Regions from separate parts of the Bacillus sp. OTU2372 genome, predicted to be linked through region 2. Evidence: a T-box and tRNA genes for the amino acid it is inferred to sense, from the RefSeq annotation. Region 2 holds a T-box; the other holds one or more tRNA genes.
The links. A T-box is a leader RNA that pairs with one kind of tRNA and senses whether it is charged. The one in region 2 lies ahead of serS (serine--tRNA ligase), so its partner is inferred to be a tRNA-Ser.
Positions count from the first base shown of each region.

Region 1 (9,531 bases), on a different contig from region 2:
ATAGGCAAAAATTCAGTTAACCCTTCTACAATTCCCAAAATAAACGCTATGATATGTTCGTTCATGTTTTTCCTTCTTCCCTTAATTATTTGTTATTTACTTGCATTTATCTATTTTTTTGACAAAAAAATCTATTTTCTGTCTAAGGAAGTATAGTATTAGATGCGTAATATTTCAAGTTTTAAAAAATAAATTTACGATAGATTAACATTCATCAAAGCAGCTTTTTCTTTTCTAAGGGGGATGCTATTTCATTTGGGTCTTTTGGACTACCAAAATTTACAGCTTTCTTCGAAATTGTAGAGATGGTATATTTCTCTTGTAAGGTTCTTAACCGAACTTACACGATGGTTTTACTACAGAGAAGTACTCAAGAGGCTGAAGAGGCGCCCCTGCTAAGGGTGTAGGTCGGGTAACCGGCGCGAGGGTTCAAATCCCTTCTTCTCTGCCATTATATTATGGGAATGTCTTGGTATCGACAGGGATAGTTTGAGCTTATATTGCGAGTCGAGGGATTCGGCCTCGTTAAAACGATAAAGCCTAATAACTGGCAAACAAAACAACAACTTCGCTTTCGCTGCCTAATAACAGACGATAGCGGTTCCTCCCTCCATCGTCCATGTGGTAGGGTAAGGGACTCACTTTAAGTGGACTACGCCGAAATCCACCGTCTGAGGATGACGGAAGAGAATAACCAGACTAGCTGCTTCCATGCCTGTCAGTAGGCTAAAGAAGTAAGTGAAATTAATTATACTGACTACACTCGTAGATGTATAAGTGGCAATATCTTTGCACACGGGTTCAACTCCCGTCATTTCCACTCATAACTTACCATTTTTCCGCAGTAGCTCAGTGGTAGAGCTATCGGCTGTTAACCGATCGGTCGTAGGTTCGAGTCCTACCTGCGGAGTCATAACTCAGCAAGGACACTAGGAACAGGTCAGGGCGGGAACGCAGCAGCCATAACTAGTAAAATTGTGTGGGTTATTACATAGGACAAAAAGAAAGAAGCGCAGAACTCACAGTGAGTTTTGCGCTTTTTCGTTTTTATTCCACGTTTATCTGGTTGTGTTGTTTTGTATTTTTGTTAATATATCCTAAAATTTATTAATATCGTTTCGGGTCTTGTTAATAACCAATCAATTCAATTTTTTTTGTTAAAAAAGCACCCACTTTCGTTAATATATTTTAACTCTCACTACAGTTCGAATGGATTATTAAATCAAATTCAGAATTCCCGAACGTTCGTATTTTACTATTTGTATTTTTAAAGGATATAATTGTTATCTAAAAGAAAGTAACGATATTATTGTAATGTACATAAAAATTCCTTATAATGATATTTGTTAATAATTTTATAAAAACAACAGAATCCGAACATTATTATCTTTTTTTAACTTATTGTTCAGATTTAAATTTCCTCTAGTAAGCAAATGCTAGTGGAATAGGCCGATCTATTTAATTAAATTGGCGTTGTTGGACTGATGAAATTTCATCTATTACTTGTCTAGGGGGACTAACTATGAAAAATCTACTCAAAAAATGGAATCAAATCAGTCTGGTCAAGCAGATCATTATAGGTTTGGTTATCGGAATTATTCTAGCAGCAACAATTCCAGAAACAGCCAAACCCGTGGTCATCTTGGGTTCATTATTTGTAGGTGCGTTAAAAGCTATCGCACCTGTATTGGTCTTGTTCTTGGTTATGTCGGCCATTGCGCAACACAAAAAAGGGCGCCAAACGAATATGAAATCTATTATCATCCTATACCTTTTAGGAACCTTTTTAGCCGGATTAATGGCTGTTATTGTTAGCTTTATTTTTCCTGTCAGTATATCCCTTTCAAAAAGTGCAGAGGACGTAACGGCGCCCGGCGGTGTGGTAGAAGTTCTCAAGTCCTTATTGTTGAACGTAGTCGATAACCCTGTTAAAGCAATCTATAATGCCAACTATATCGGTATTTTAGCATGGGCCATCATTCTTGGAATGGCATTAAAAAATGCTTCTGACACAACTAAGACGTTGATATCTAACTTCTCAGATGCTGTATCCAAAATGGTTACTTGGGTGATCAAGTTCGCGCCATTTGGTATTATGGGGCTAGTAATCGATTCGATTACTACGAATGGAATCGACTCTCTGCTAAGCTATGGGAAATTACTAGCAGTATTAATTGGATGCATGCTCTTTGTTGCTTTTGTTATCAATCCAATCATTGTGTTCGTAAATATCCGTCAGAACCCATACCCACTTGTTTTTAAGTGTTTAAAAGAAAGTGCAATTACGGCATTCTTTACACGGAGTTCAGCTGCAAACATTCCTGTAAATATGAGATTGTGTGAAGACCTACGTTTAGATAAAGATTCCTATTCTGTATCGATTCCGTTAGGTGCTACGATTAATATGGCTGGGGCAGCAGTAACCATTTCTGTTTTAACACTTGCAGCCGTGCATACATTGGGCATCCATGTGGACATCCCTACAGCATTCATCCTCAGTGTATTATCCGCTGTTTGTGCTTGTGGCGCATCTGGGGTTGCTGGTGGATCACTCTTATTGATTCCTCTAGCCTGCAGCTTATTTGGAATTCCATCTGATGTTGCGATGCAAGTGGTAGGAGTGGGCTTTATCATCGGTGTATTACAAGATTCGTTTGAAACGGCACTTAACTCTTCTACAGACGTCCTTTTTACAGCGACTGCTGAATTTAAGAAGTGGCGTAAAGAAGGAAAAACAATTAATATTCAAAAAGCCTCATAATAGATGAAAAAGCAGTGTGTTTGAAGTGCATCCCAAAAGTTAGAGTGAAAATCTAACTTTTGGGGTGTTTTTTTATGGCTAAATATTAGTGAAGAATTTAAATTAATTCTAGTAAAAGAATATCAAGAAGGGAAATTGGATTATAAACAACTGGAATCCGAATATTACAATTGCAAAAAGAATGGCAGTGAAAAAATATGTTTTGGTATAAATATAACTAATATAATCGATGACAAATTGCGTCCTAAAAAGGAAAATATCATTTGAGATCGATTAAATTGGTAAAAACACATTCACCACACATAAAAATCTAAACAGGTGCAAACAAATATGGAGAAAGGATGTGTGAGATTTTTGGATTTTAGAAAAATATTTCTACTAACAAATATGTTTTTATCCTGGATGACGGCATTATTTATAGGAAGAAATGCCATTAAAAAATACTTAATAGCCTCCGTTATTCTAACAAAACTTGTAGAAATTCAATTTTCTTACGCAAGGAAGAAAAAGTGGTGGTGGTTTTATAAGACCCCTACCTTCGATGGGATGTACCCTAACCATTGGGGACCCTATCTAATGGGTTCGATGTGGATTTTAAAATTTACGTTTGGAAAATTCCCTTTATTTTTATTGGTGAATGCAATCGTAGACTTTCTTTATGCTTTCCCTGGTGTTTGGTTATATAAAAAATTAAAAATTGCCCACTTGAAAAGGATCAATAGGCTTCAATTCTTTTTATTTATGATGGTTAATGCTATGAATCTGTATATGGTTCAGTTTGTAGTTGTTAAAGTATCAAAGTGTTTCTCAACTAAAAATCTTGGAAAGTTTCAACCTAAATTTAAAAAGCATTAAGTTATATTTTAAATAAACGTTACTGTTCTTATTGAAGAGGGAGTATCGGTATATGCCTTTACTAATCCTTTTACCTTTATATCTTCTTTTTTTACTTCTTTTAATACTAATTGAACCTTGAACTCTTTCTTAAGAGGGGATAAAGAAAGCGAAACAGTTACTTGATTGGTCCATTGTGCATGAATAGGTTGATTGTTTGCGAAAGGGAATAATTGCGGGAATCCGTTACGAAAGAAGGGATGCTCATCCAATTTTTTTACCCCTGGTTTATTTAAGCAAATATAAAGGGAAAGGTTATCACAAAAACGTAAAATATTAAGATGATCCTTTAAATTTTTATCCTTTTCATCTATAGCCAACTCTTTTAAAAGATAGTGCTTCCTATTGATTTCTTGTTTAAAAAATTGCTGTCCAATTGGATTGGGTTCTTTGTCGAAAAAAGAGGCGAAGTGTATACTACATAGAAGACCGGCATACTTATTCATTTTTTCTACTTCATCTATTCCTGTTTTGTAGTGAGTGGTCTTTTCTTCTATCGGGAAGTCTACAAAAGAGTAAGGTATTTGCTGTTGGTCGTTCCATAATGGGGCGGCATCTAAATCAATCCATCCACGATCATGTTCATAAGCTGCAAGAACCACCTCTTCTTTTCTGTCTATCCCATAAAAAAAGTCATCGTTCCAATTTTGTGCGATTTCACCTGATATTTTTGCATGGTCATGTTGTGAAATCATGATAAATTTTTGTTTGTACTCACATATAATCATCTTTTATATCCCTTCTATTTATATTAGTTATTATTGAACCCGAGAGGCAGAAAAAACAGCTTATTAGGTCACAATAAAAGTTATTTGTTCCCAAAAGGCAGTAAACCATTCCTTAAAAGGTTATATATAGAAACTATTTATGCCCAAGAGGTGATCAAAAAAGGTTAAAACGTCATAAATAAATTTTTTTAGACCGAGAGGAAAAAATGCATTGGAAAGTCTCAATTCAAAATAATTGTGCTAAGAGACAGTAAGATGGCCTTATTGATAAATAAACCATTTTTATTCTCTATTAATAATACCTTTAGTAATATTCTATATGGGTAGTTGTTCGATTTCGTTACATTGAAACAAATTTTGAATGAACAATTAAGCGTTAATGCAAAATATTATGAGTAACCGGGATTAAACAGATGTAACCATTCAATAGCATTAAAGATTTAATAGGTCTTTAGACCTACCAAAATTTACAGCTTTCATCCATTTGGAAGACATGATATATTTCTCTTGTAAGTTCTTAACGGAACTTCACGAAAGAGTTTTTTATTACAGAGAAGTACTCAAGAGGCTGAAGAGGCGCCCCTGCTAAGGGTGTAGGTCGGGTAACCGGCGCGAGGGTTCAAATCCCTTCTTCTCTGCCATAATACAATGGGAATGTCTTGGTATCGACAGGGATAGTTTGAGCTTATATTGCGAGTCGAGGGATTCGGCCTCGTTAAAACGATAAAGCCTAATAACTGGCAAACAAAACAACAACTTCGCTTTCGCTGCCTAATAACAGACGATAGCGGTTCCTCCCTCCATCGTCCATGTGGTAGGGTAAGGGACTCACATATAGCGGACTACGCCGAATTCCACCGTCTGAGGATGAAGGAAGAGAATAACCAGACTAGCTGCTTCCATGCCTGTCAGTAGGCTAAAGAAGTAAGTGAAAATAATTATACTGACTACACTCGTAGAGATATAAGTGGCAATATCTTTGCACACGGGTTCAACTCCCGTCATTTCCACTTAAAAATTTTTTAAAAAATACTTGAATAAGATTCATCTCATGAGTATAATATAAGCATGACGTGATGATAGATATGCCGGTTTAGCTCAATTGGTAGAGCACGAACGAATAAGCTTCCTGATTGGTCTACAACATACTGACCGAGCAGCTTCTTGCTTAAGCTTTCTGAGGTCAGGATGACGTTAACTATCCAGCGTGTACAACTTAATATTATCTCATTTATATGCCGGTTTAGCTCAATTGGTAGAGCAACTGACTTGTAATCAGTAGGTTGGGGGTTCAAGTCCTCTAGCCGGCACCAGAGTTTTTTTGCGATAGCAACATAACTCACCATTATTCCGCAGTAGCTCAGTGGTAGAGCTATCGGCTGTTAACCGATCGGTCGTAGGTTCGAGTCCTACCTGCGGAGTCATAGTCCAACAAGGACACTAGGAACAGGTCAGGGCGGGAACGCAGCAGCCATAACTAGTGAAATTGTGTGGGCTATTACATAGGTCGAAACAAAAAACGCTAAACTCTTTTTATTCGAGTTTAGCGTTTTTCTTTTTACATATAGCATGGAAAATGATTCAATATAAATAAGAAACTGAAGTTTATGATGTAATTAGAAGGAGTTGTTAAAATGAAAAACGATAAAGATGTAATCTCATTTGCTGCCAATAAAAAATGGCATTCAATACCAGAAGAAACACGAAGAATGCTCGAACAAAACGTTTGGTGTAGTTCTTGTGGGGATGTAGTGACAATTGAAAAATATATTGTTGAAGATTCGCCTTCAGGAATCGTATTGCGTGGAAAATGTAAGAAATGTGGACATGAGGTAGCAAGGGTGATTGATTAGTATTCCATACATCCATAATAACTCCTGATCATAGCAAAATATCCTAATAAAACTCGCTCTTTCGATTGATTTAACTAAAACAAAAAAACGTCATTTGCGGTTCAAATAACTAATCAGCCTCCCTATAATTCATTGGGAGGCTTTTTCAATAATCGACTAATTTGGTATGTAAAACGTTGAATGGAAATATAGCCATTTTTTTGACTTGAAATGACTCTAAAAATGTGATTTTATAGATAGGTAAAATAACAAAATACGCTTTTAATATGGAGGAGCGAGAAGGATGAAGTTTCCTAAAAATATAATACTAGATTCTGTTGCTGAACGTAAAAGTCATCAAAGTTACGGACTTGAATTTGTTCAGGAACTTGGGAACGATGATGCTGGATATTCGGAGATGGTAGTCATTATCTTCAAATACAAAGATAAATTTTACAGTGTTGATATCCAACATGTAAATGGAGAAAACAATTATGACCATTGGGATGATGAAGTTGATTGTCCAGAAGTAGTTAGGAAAGAAGCTATCCATTATTATTGGGAAGAAGTGAAATAAAAAATCGAGTTCAATTGATTCCTTAAGGTGTAGGTTAGTTCAAGAATTGATCGCTACTTATTATTGTTAATTATGTCTAATTTAAATAGATTAGTAACCACCATGATCCGCTTTGATGGAAACAGCTCATTTTTTTGTGCTGTTTTTTCTTTTGATCAAATTCATCATATATTACTTCTTTTAAAAAGTTAGGATTTTATAAATAGATGGATAAAGGAAGTTAGGATTCTGTATTGAAGCTACCTTTTATTCACACGTATAATAACAAGTAGATTTAACATTATAAATATTCTAACAATGGTTAGGTGGTGAAATTTGAATCTACATAAACGGGTTCAGAACTATTAATTTTGAAAACGATTACAATTCTATTTGTCTTGAAAAAACAAATGTTTCTAGATCTCAATTAATTTATGGTCGGAAAGAGGATGCCACTAAAGGGGAGAGGATCGAATGAAGCAGGGTGTCATGAAAGTAGTTAGTATTTTAGTCGTTTTTGCATTGTTTTTATCGCTAGCCGCTTGCAGCACGAAGTCTAGTTCAAGTGCAGACGGAAAGATTACATTAAAGGTCCTTGATTGGAATACAACCAATAAGAAAGAAGCTCAAAAAGCGATGGTAGAGGCAGTTAAAAATGAGCTTCCAAACGTCACTCTTCAATTTGAAAACATCAATTGGGACAAGGATTTCAACTCCGTTATGCAAACAAGAATTGCCGGAAAGCAGCTTCCAGATATTATCCTCATTAAAGGAGGAGATCATCCCAAGTATGCTCAGTTTTTAATGGATTTAACAAATGAACCGTTTATGAAGGAGTTTCCGGATGATGTCCGTAAAGCCTTAAAAGTGAATGGTAAAGATTATGCTGTACCATACACGGCCAACTTCCAAGGGGTTTTTTACAACAAACAAATCTTTGAAGACAATCATATCGAAATTCCAAAAACATGGACAGAATTAATGAATGTTGCCAAAACCCTAAAAGATAAAGGAATCACTCCTTTTACCTCTCACTTTAAAGACTATCAAATGGGTAATTCGGCGAACCAGTTTGCTACTTTAGAAGTATTTTCTAAGTATCCAGAGTGGGGATCCGATTTACAAAAAGGAAAAGTCTCTTTCGCTAATTCACCAGAGTATAAGACAACCTTCCAACACTTTAAGGATCTCTATGAAAACACTGAAAAAGATCCATTTGGAGTAGATTTTACCGGAGCTGCTGATATGTTTGCCAACGGAAAAACAGCCATGTGGATTATCGGAACATGGGCTCCTGCACAAATCTTCAAGAATAATCCTGACTTTAAGCTCGGTTTCTTCCCAACACCTGCCGTTGATGCAGAGAATACTAAACTGATTATGCAAACTGATTATACCTGGTCTGCGAGCAAAGCAACGGAACATCCAAAAGAAGTGAAAAATGTTTTGGAAATCCTCGCATCCGATAAAAATCTTGCAAAAGAGTACATTAATCAAGTTCAAACCCAGAGTTTGCTTACGGATGTTGTCCCAGATGTACAAAGTAATTACGTAAATGATATTAATACCTCTAAAAATGCTGGTGTTATCGATGCTAATATCGGTAACGTGCAAATTCCATGGCCGTACCAACAACAATATACCACTTATATTGCTGAATGGCTATTAGGTAAAAAGACATTGGAGGAAGCACTGAAAGCAACCGATGATTTTAAATCAAAGGTTAAGTTCCAAACCAACTAGTGGATTGTAAGGTGGAAAAGGGAATAGAGTCCCTTTTCCATTCATTAAAATAAGTCTTCGGAGGTGTTCTCGTGAATATCAGTCAAGGAGATCCACAGCCACAAATAATCTCGAACAAACAGATTCATACAGATCGGGCAGCCAAAAAAACACTTATTAAAAATAAGGGCTATTTCTTATTATTAATGCCGCCATTAATCGTTTTTATTATTGGGATGATTATCCCGTTATTCATGGGAATCTACAATTCTTTTACGGATTGGGACGGCATCAGTCTCACTAAGAATTGGGTGGGAATTTCCAACTATATAGAGATTTTTAAAGATGAAATTTTTTTGAAGGCTTTTAAATTCACATTCTTGTTTATGATATTTAATACGTTTATTCAAAATGTCTCTGCCCTGTTCCTTGCGGTGATCTTGGATAGCAGTATTAAAGCCAAAAACCTTTATCGGGTCATCATCTTTTCCCCGGTCTTGTTAAGTCCAATCCTAGTAGGACAAATTTGGACTAAAATGTATGGTGATATTTTACCAAGCCTAAATGATTTACTAGGAACCAATATATCATTTTCGTTATTCTCAAGTCCTGATACAGTGTTGAGTGGATTATTAATTGCGAATAACTGGCAATGGATTGGCTATTGGATGTTAATTTATTTAGCCGGCCTTCAAGCGATACCAAAAGAATTGTACGAAGCTTCCACAGTGGATGGAGGAACTTGGTGGCAAAAATTCTATCATATTACCATACCTATGTTAGGGCCGTCCATCACCATTTGTACGATTGGTATTGCAACAGGCAGTTTGAAAGTATTTGAGTTAATTGTCGCATCCACTAATGGCGGACCTGGAGACGCTTCGCAATCACTCATTATGTATATTTTTAACAGTGCCTTTACATCGCAAAGAGCGAGCTATGCCTCCGCAATGTCGGTAATTTTCTTGATTGTCTTATTGATCTTTGCTTTTATTCAATTGAAAGTATTAAGAAAAAGAGAGGTGGAATTATAATGGT
Region 1 covers NZ_JASATK010000038.1:1,832-11,362, forward strand. The annotation lists gene bacA (undecaprenyl-diphosphate phosphatase) at 1-65, opposite strand, end outside; tRNA gene AAHB15_RS28365 (tRNA-Ser) at 361-451, shown strand; RNA gene ssrA (transfer-messenger RNA) at 461-823, shown strand; tRNA gene AAHB15_RS28375 (tRNA-Asn) at 839-910, shown strand; RNA gene ffs (signal recognition particle sRNA small type) at 910-994, shown strand; gene sstT (serine/threonine transporter SstT) at 1,523-2,761, shown strand; gene AAHB15_RS28390 (hypothetical protein) at 3,107-3,616, shown strand; gene AAHB15_RS28395 (DUF3891 family protein) at 3,625-4,383, opposite strand; tRNA gene AAHB15_RS28400 (tRNA-Ser) at 4,934-5,024, shown strand; RNA gene ssrA (transfer-messenger RNA) at 5,034-5,396, shown strand; tRNA gene AAHB15_RS28410 (tRNA-Thr) at 5,621-5,696, shown strand; tRNA gene AAHB15_RS28415 (tRNA-Asn) at 5,733-5,804, shown strand; RNA gene ffs (signal recognition particle sRNA small type) at 5,804-5,888, shown strand; gene AAHB15_RS28425 (hypothetical protein) at 6,018-6,236, shown strand; gene AAHB15_RS28430 (hypothetical protein) at 6,520-6,792, shown strand; gene AAHB15_RS28435 (ABC transporter substrate-binding protein) at 7,246-8,514, shown strand; gene AAHB15_RS28440 (carbohydrate ABC transporter permease) at 8,586-9,527, shown strand; gene AAHB15_RS28445 (carbohydrate ABC transporter permease) at 9,527-9,531, shown strand, end outside.
Region 1: it encodes a tRNA-Ser, which carries the amino acid that the T-box ahead of serS (serine--tRNA ligase) is inferred to sense. The anticodon was not compared.

Region 2 (6,855 bases):
CAGATCCATTTAAGGTATGAACATGCTCCGGTTTCGCTTTCGGATCACGACGGAAGCGGATATTTGCCCGTCTTGCCTGGAAGGCTTCAAAGTTACTGCAAGAAGAAATCTCACGGTAGGTTCCGTAGCTTGGGATCCAAACCTCAATATCGTATTTTTTTGCAGCTGTAAAGCCGAGGTCACCGGTACACATGCTTAACACACGGTAAGGAAGTTCTAGCAGCTGCAACACACGTTCTGCATCGTGTGTAAGCTTTTCAAGTTCCTCATAAGAATCTTCGGGTTTCACAAACTTAACAAGCTCAACCTTATTGAATTGATGCTGACGGATTAATCCTCTTGTATCGCGTCCTGCAGATCCTGCTTCAGAACGGAAACAAGCACTATAGGCAGCAAAACGAATCGGAAGGTCTTCTCCACTTAAAATCTCATCACGATGATAGTTTGTGACTGGCACCTCAGCTGTAGGAATGAGGAAATAATCTTCATTTTCTATTAAGAAGGCATCCTCTTCAAACTTTGGCAATTGTCCTGTACCGGTCATGCTTGTACGGTTGACTAAGTATGGCGGCAATATTTCTGTATAGCCGTGCTCATCAACATGAAGGTCCAGCATGAAGCTGATTAAGGCCCGTTCTAAACGAGCTCCCAGCCCCCTATAAAAGACAAAGCGGCTTCCCGTAACCTTTCCTGCCCGTTCAAAATCAAGGATGCCTAGTTCAGTCGCAATGTCCCAGTGCGGCTTTGCTTCAAAGTCAAACTCACGGACTTGGCCCCACTTTCTAATTTCCACATTATCATCCTCGGTTTCACCGATTGGTACACTTTCATGTGGAATGTTAGGAATGCTTAATAACAGCTGTTCTAACGTCTCCTCGACGCCGCGGAGTTCGTCATCTAAGCTTTTTATTTGATCGCCAACTTCACGCATCTCTGTAATTAAGTGGTCTGCATCTTTCTTTTCACGCTTCAGTGCGGCCACTTGCTGTGATACTTCATTTTTGCGGCCCTTCAATTTTTCAGATTCAACGATTAGCTCTCGTCTTTTTACATCCAGATCCTCAAATCGGCCTAAATCAGTTAAATCCTCACCGCGATGCTGAAGTTTTTCTTTTACTTCAGCAAAATTAGCTCTTAGTACCTTAATATCTAACATTCTGTCGGCACTCCTTTATTATATAATTTGAAAACTAGCAGCTCCAGCGCCGCTAAACGGGCGCTTCCGCTTTAAAATAAAAAAACTCCCGCCCCAAAAACAGGGACGAGAGTTAGTCGCGATACCACCCTGGTTGACAGCATAGGCTGCCCACCTCAAAAAACTGTAACGGTTTTTACCGAAAGTACTTACTTACCTTATAGGTGTTCCGTACCTTACTCGAGGAGGGATTCACAAGTATCACACACCGGTTCACACCAGCCACCGGCTCTCTTTAGAGTGAGGTTCTTGTTACTAGTTCCTCTCATTGCTTTTTCATTATTGATTTGTTTTATAATTTACTATAATTATGAACCAAATGCAACCGAATTAAACAAATTGTTTCGCTTTTGCTTCCTTCACCATTTCGACGAAGTAAGCCGTAATCGCATGGTTCTCGGTTAATTCCGGATGGAATGAGCAGCCAAGAAATTGTCCTTCACGTGCGGCGACGATGCGGTCATTATGCTTGGACAAAATTTCAACATTCTCGCCTGCCTCAACGATGTGCGGCGCACGGATAAACACCGCTGGAAAACTGTCTGCTACATCTTTAATCGTGAGGTCGGCCTCAAAGCTGTCAACTTGGCGGCCAAATGAGTTCCGTTCCACCTTGATGTCCATTACACCGATGTGTGACTCATCATAACCCACAAGTTCTTTTGCTAAAAGAATCAGACCGGCACATGTACCAAACATAGGTTTCCCCGCACGTGCAAATTCTTTTAGTGCATCCATAAAATCATATTTATCAATTAAGCGGCGCATTGCCGTGCTTTCACCGCCAGGTAGAATAAGGCCATCAAGGTCCTCTAATTCCTCTTTGTGCTTGACTGCAACAGCCTCTACTCCACATGCCTCTAAAGATTTAATATGTTCACGGACAGCTCCTTGTAAAGCAAGTACGCCGATTTTAATCATTCTTACCAGCCTCTTTCTTGCATGCGGGCTTCAGGTGCAAGTGATGAAATTTCGATCCCTTTCATTGGTGTTCCGAGATCCTTTGAAAGTTCAGCGATTAATTTATAATCTTGATAATGTGTAGTTGCTTCCACAATCGCTCTTGCAAATTTAGCAGGGTTCTCAGATTTGAAGATACCAGATCCAACGAATACGCCATCTGCTCCCAATTGCATCATCAATGCAGCATCAGCAGGTGTTGCAACACCACCGGCAGCAAAGTTAACAACTGGAAGGCGGCCAAGGCTCTTAATCTCAAGCAATAATTCATATGGTGCACCAAGTAGTTTTGCTTCAGTCATTAACTCATCTTCGTTCATTCCAACAACCTTGCGAACTTGTGCATTCACCTTACGCATGTGGCGAACAGCTTCTACGATGTTACCTGTTCCAGGTTCACCTTTTGTACGAAGCATAGATGCACCTTCACCGATTCGGCGGGCAGCTTCACCAAGATCGCGGCAGCCGCACACAAATGGCACTGTATAGTCTTTTTTGTTTAGGTGGTATTCTTCATCTGCAGGTGTTAAAACTTCGCTCTCATCGATATAATCGACGCCCATAGCTTCAAGTACTCGTGCTTCGACGATATGGCCAATTCTTGCTTTTGCCATAACAGGGATAGAAACAGCTTTAAGTACCTCTTCGACAATTCTTGGGTCAGCCATTCTCGCAACACCGCCAGCTGCGCGGATATCAGATGGAACACGCTCTAATGCCATTACTGCAACGGCACCAGCTTCCTCCGCAATTTTTGCCTGCTCAGCGTTAATGACATCCATAATAACGCCGCCCTTTTGCATTTCAGCCATACCGCGTTTTACAAGATCTGTACCAGTTTTCATAAAAAAAATCCCCCTTTTATTTTAATTTTGAGAAAAATTAATTCAAACTTATAGGAAAAAACCCTATTTAAAATATCGGAATAATTTTACCATAAAAACATTAAAGCAACAAAAAAGGATTCCTGTCAAGACAAGAAATCCTTTTCTTTAGTATATGGTAAATATTAACGGATTGTAATTTAAAACCATCCCTTAACAGTTGTTCCTATCCCATGAAATACATCTCCAAAGAAATTACCGATACCGCGCATCATTAAAACAAACCAGTTAGCCTTTTCAACATCTTCTGCTGCAACAACATCCACTTGTGCTTTCTTTTGACCCTCAGCTGTTAAGAAACTAACCTTTTCGCCATTCTTTGGTTTTAAGGTCACATAACCGACCGTTTCTCCCTTTTTAATCGGAGCAGTTAACTCACCGTCTTTGTTAACTTTATTTTTATCTAATACGAGCTCAGGTTGATAGTTTTTCTCTTCACCATTAAGAACGATCATATTAATAGCAGATTTCGTATAAATCTTTACCTGATCTTCTTTCCCTTTAAGGACTGGCACTGTCTTGTGTCCTTTGACCTGATAGTGTTTTGGAACTAGTTTTACATTGGTATAGTTGCTAAAAGCATAATCCAGCATTTTTCTAGTTTCCTCAAAGCGTGCACTGTAACCGCCTTGTCCAGAGGCATCCTTAGCGTTTTGCACAACCGTAATAAATCGTTTTCCATCACGGCTCGCTGTTCCGGTGAAGCAGTAACCTGCAAAATCTGTTGTTCCCGTTTTTAGCCCGTCCATCCCTTGGTAACCATAATCTAGTGATGGAAGCATCCAGTTCCAGTTAATCATACTAATTTGGTCATCTGTTCCTTCACGAAAAACCTTCTTTGGTGTGCTCGCTGTTTTTAGCACATCAGGAAAATCATTAATTAAGTGAAAAGCTAGCTTTGCCACAGCCCGGGATGACATCACGTTTTCGTCCTCCGCACCCGTTCCTTCTGGCTGCAGGCCATTGTACTCTCGATTATTCAAACCTGTTGAGTTCACAAATTTATAATCCTTTAACCCAAGTGCCTTTGCTTTATCATTCATCATTTTTACAAAGTTTGTTTCTGAACCGCCCATAATTTCTGCAAGGGCAATGGTTGCGGCATTGGCAGAGTAAATCGCCATAGCTTCATATAATTCTCGCACTTTATAAGTACCATCCGCTCGTAGTGGCACATTGGAAAGATCACGCCGCTGAGATATTTTGTACACGAGGTCACTTACCTTGTACTCTTGATCCCATTTCACTTTTCCCTTTTTCACTGAATCAAGCAGGATATACTCAGTCATCATTTTGGTCATACTAGCAATTCCTAGTACACTATCAGCATTTTTTTCATATAAAACCTTACCTGTCTTACCGTCTACTAAAATGGCTCCATCTGCATTCACATTTAAAGCTGCTTCTGCATGGGCCTTATGTACACCAGCAAAAACGCTAAAAAACATAATCATTGCCAATGCACTGGCAACATATTTTCGATAAAGATGTTTGTTCACTATTACACGCCCTCCAAGGAATTTATACACTTTGAATATTTTATCATACCTGCCTAGTAAATCATAGAATGAGCATTGGACCATTCTTTGGCATTTGATTAAAATTTTCTTAAAATTTAATAGGAAATTCTTCATAATAAAAACAGAGAGGTATGACCTCTCTGTTTAATAAAATCTATAGTGAATAATTTGGTGCTTCTTTGGTAATTTGAACATCGTGTGGATGACTTTCTTTCAAACCAGCACCTGTCATCTTAATAAATTGTGCTTTTGTTCTTAAATCATGAAGATCCTTTGTTCCGCAATAGCCCATACCAGACCGTATGCCGCCAATAAGCTGGTAAATCGTCTCAGCTAATGGACCTTTATATGGAATCCGCCCTTCAATTCCTTCTGGAACGAACTTTTTATTGTCTTCTTGGAAATAACGGTCTTTTGAACCTTTTTCCATCGCAGCGACTGAACCCATACCCCGGTAAACCTTAAAGCGGCGTCCTTGGAAAATTTCCGTTTCACCAGGGCTCTCTGATACGCCTGCTAATAAGCTTCCCAGCATAACGGCATGCCCGCCTGCAGCCAATGCCTTTACAATATCTCCAGAGTATTTAATTCCGCCATCAGCGATAATCGTTTTTCCAAGCTTCATCGCTTCCGCTGCACAATCATAGACAGCTGTAATTTGTGGTACTCCTACACCTGCTACAACCCTTGTCGTACAAATGGAACCAGGTCCGATCCCTACCTTTACCACATCAGCGCCCGCTTCAATCAAGTCCTTTGTCGCTTCTGCTGTTGCAACATTTCCTGCAATAATTGTTAGGTTAGGATACGCACTTCTGATTTCCTTCACCATATCAAGAACACCTATAGAATGTCCATGAGCTGTATCAATAACGATCGCATCGACATTTGCCGCTACTAGGGCTTCAACACGCTTCATCGTATCCTTTGTTACACCTACAGCTGCACCTGCCAATAAACGCCCCTGACTGTCTTTTGCTGAGTTAGGAAACTCAATTACTTTTTCGATGTCTTTAATCGTAATTAAGCCTTTTAATACGCCTTCCTCATTCACAAGCGGAAGTTTTTCAATCTTATGCTTTTGAAGTATTTTTTCGGCCTCTTTCAATGTTGTCCCGACTGGGGCTGTTACAAGGTTTTCTTTTGTCATAACATCAGAAATTTTAAATGAATAATCTTGATCCTGGATAAAACGAAGATCACGATTGGTTATGATACCGATTAGCTTCTGGTCCTCCATATTATTCACAATAGGAACCCCAGAGATGCGATATTTGCCCATCAAATGTTCCGCATCAAACACCTGGTGTTCAGGGGTTAGGAAAAATGGATCTGTAATTACTCCGCTTTCAGATCTCTTAACCTTCTCAACTTGTTCTGCCTGCTGTTCAATGGTCATATTCTTGTGGATGATTCCTAAGCCGCCTTGACGGGCAATGGAAATCGCCATTTCAGATTCCGTTACAGTGTCCATACCAGCACTGATAATTGGAATATTAAGCTTTACACTTGGCGATAACTCTACTTGCAGGTTGACATCTTTAGGCAGTACCTCTGATTTACCCGGAATTAATAAAACATCATCAAACGTTAGTCCTTCTTTTGCAAATTTGTTTTCCCACATTTTAAACAGCCCCCCAGAACAAAAAATATTATTTGTAGGTTATCAATTGGACAAAATACTGTCAAGGAATAAATATTAAATTGATTTTTCTGAAAAAGGTGAGCGACTTGGTTACTAACTATAAAAATTGGAAAAGTTACTCTTGTTTTTTTTCGGCGGAATACTGCCAAAGATACTTAAGAATGTGCTACCAAAAGCGAAATATTGAAAACCCTGAACAAAAAAGCTATGAAAATGGATATGCCTTTCTCTATTATCTCGAACATGGGCAAATATATTATGATCAAGCAGAAAAGTCTCCACTAATTTTAAAACCCATATTACTCTTTTATGGACTTGTCCATTTAATTAAAGCCTGTATCTTAACCATAGATCCCTCCTATCCAGAAACTACCGCTGTATTGGCCCACGGCGTTTCTACAAGGAAAAGAAAAAAGCAGAATTACCTTTTTTTCCATGATGAAGTAAAGTTTCAAAAAAATGGCCTTTTCCCCTTTATGTCAGAAAAAATGTTTCACATGAAACAATTGGAAGGGGAAAAAGCTATTATGGAGGATTTATTACAGCTTATACCTGAATTAAATGATTTATTCTTTATCGTTGAAGGAAAAAGGACATTTGCCAATTTAACTCAGCATGAGAATAAACTTCTAATCCCTGAGTATGTACTGG
Region 2 covers NZ_JASATK010000044.1:737-7,591, reverse strand. The annotation lists gene serS (serine--tRNA ligase) at 1-1,156, opposite strand, end outside; T-box leader at 1,255-1,473, opposite strand; gene pdxT (pyridoxal 5'-phosphate synthase glutaminase subunit PdxT) at 1,526-2,116, opposite strand; gene pdxS (pyridoxal 5'-phosphate synthase lyase subunit PdxS) at 2,119-3,000, opposite strand; gene AAHB15_RS29215 (serine hydrolase) at 3,180-4,493, opposite strand; gene guaB (IMP dehydrogenase) at 4,714-6,183, opposite strand; gene AAHB15_RS29205 (YaaC family protein) at 6,291-6,855, shown strand, end outside.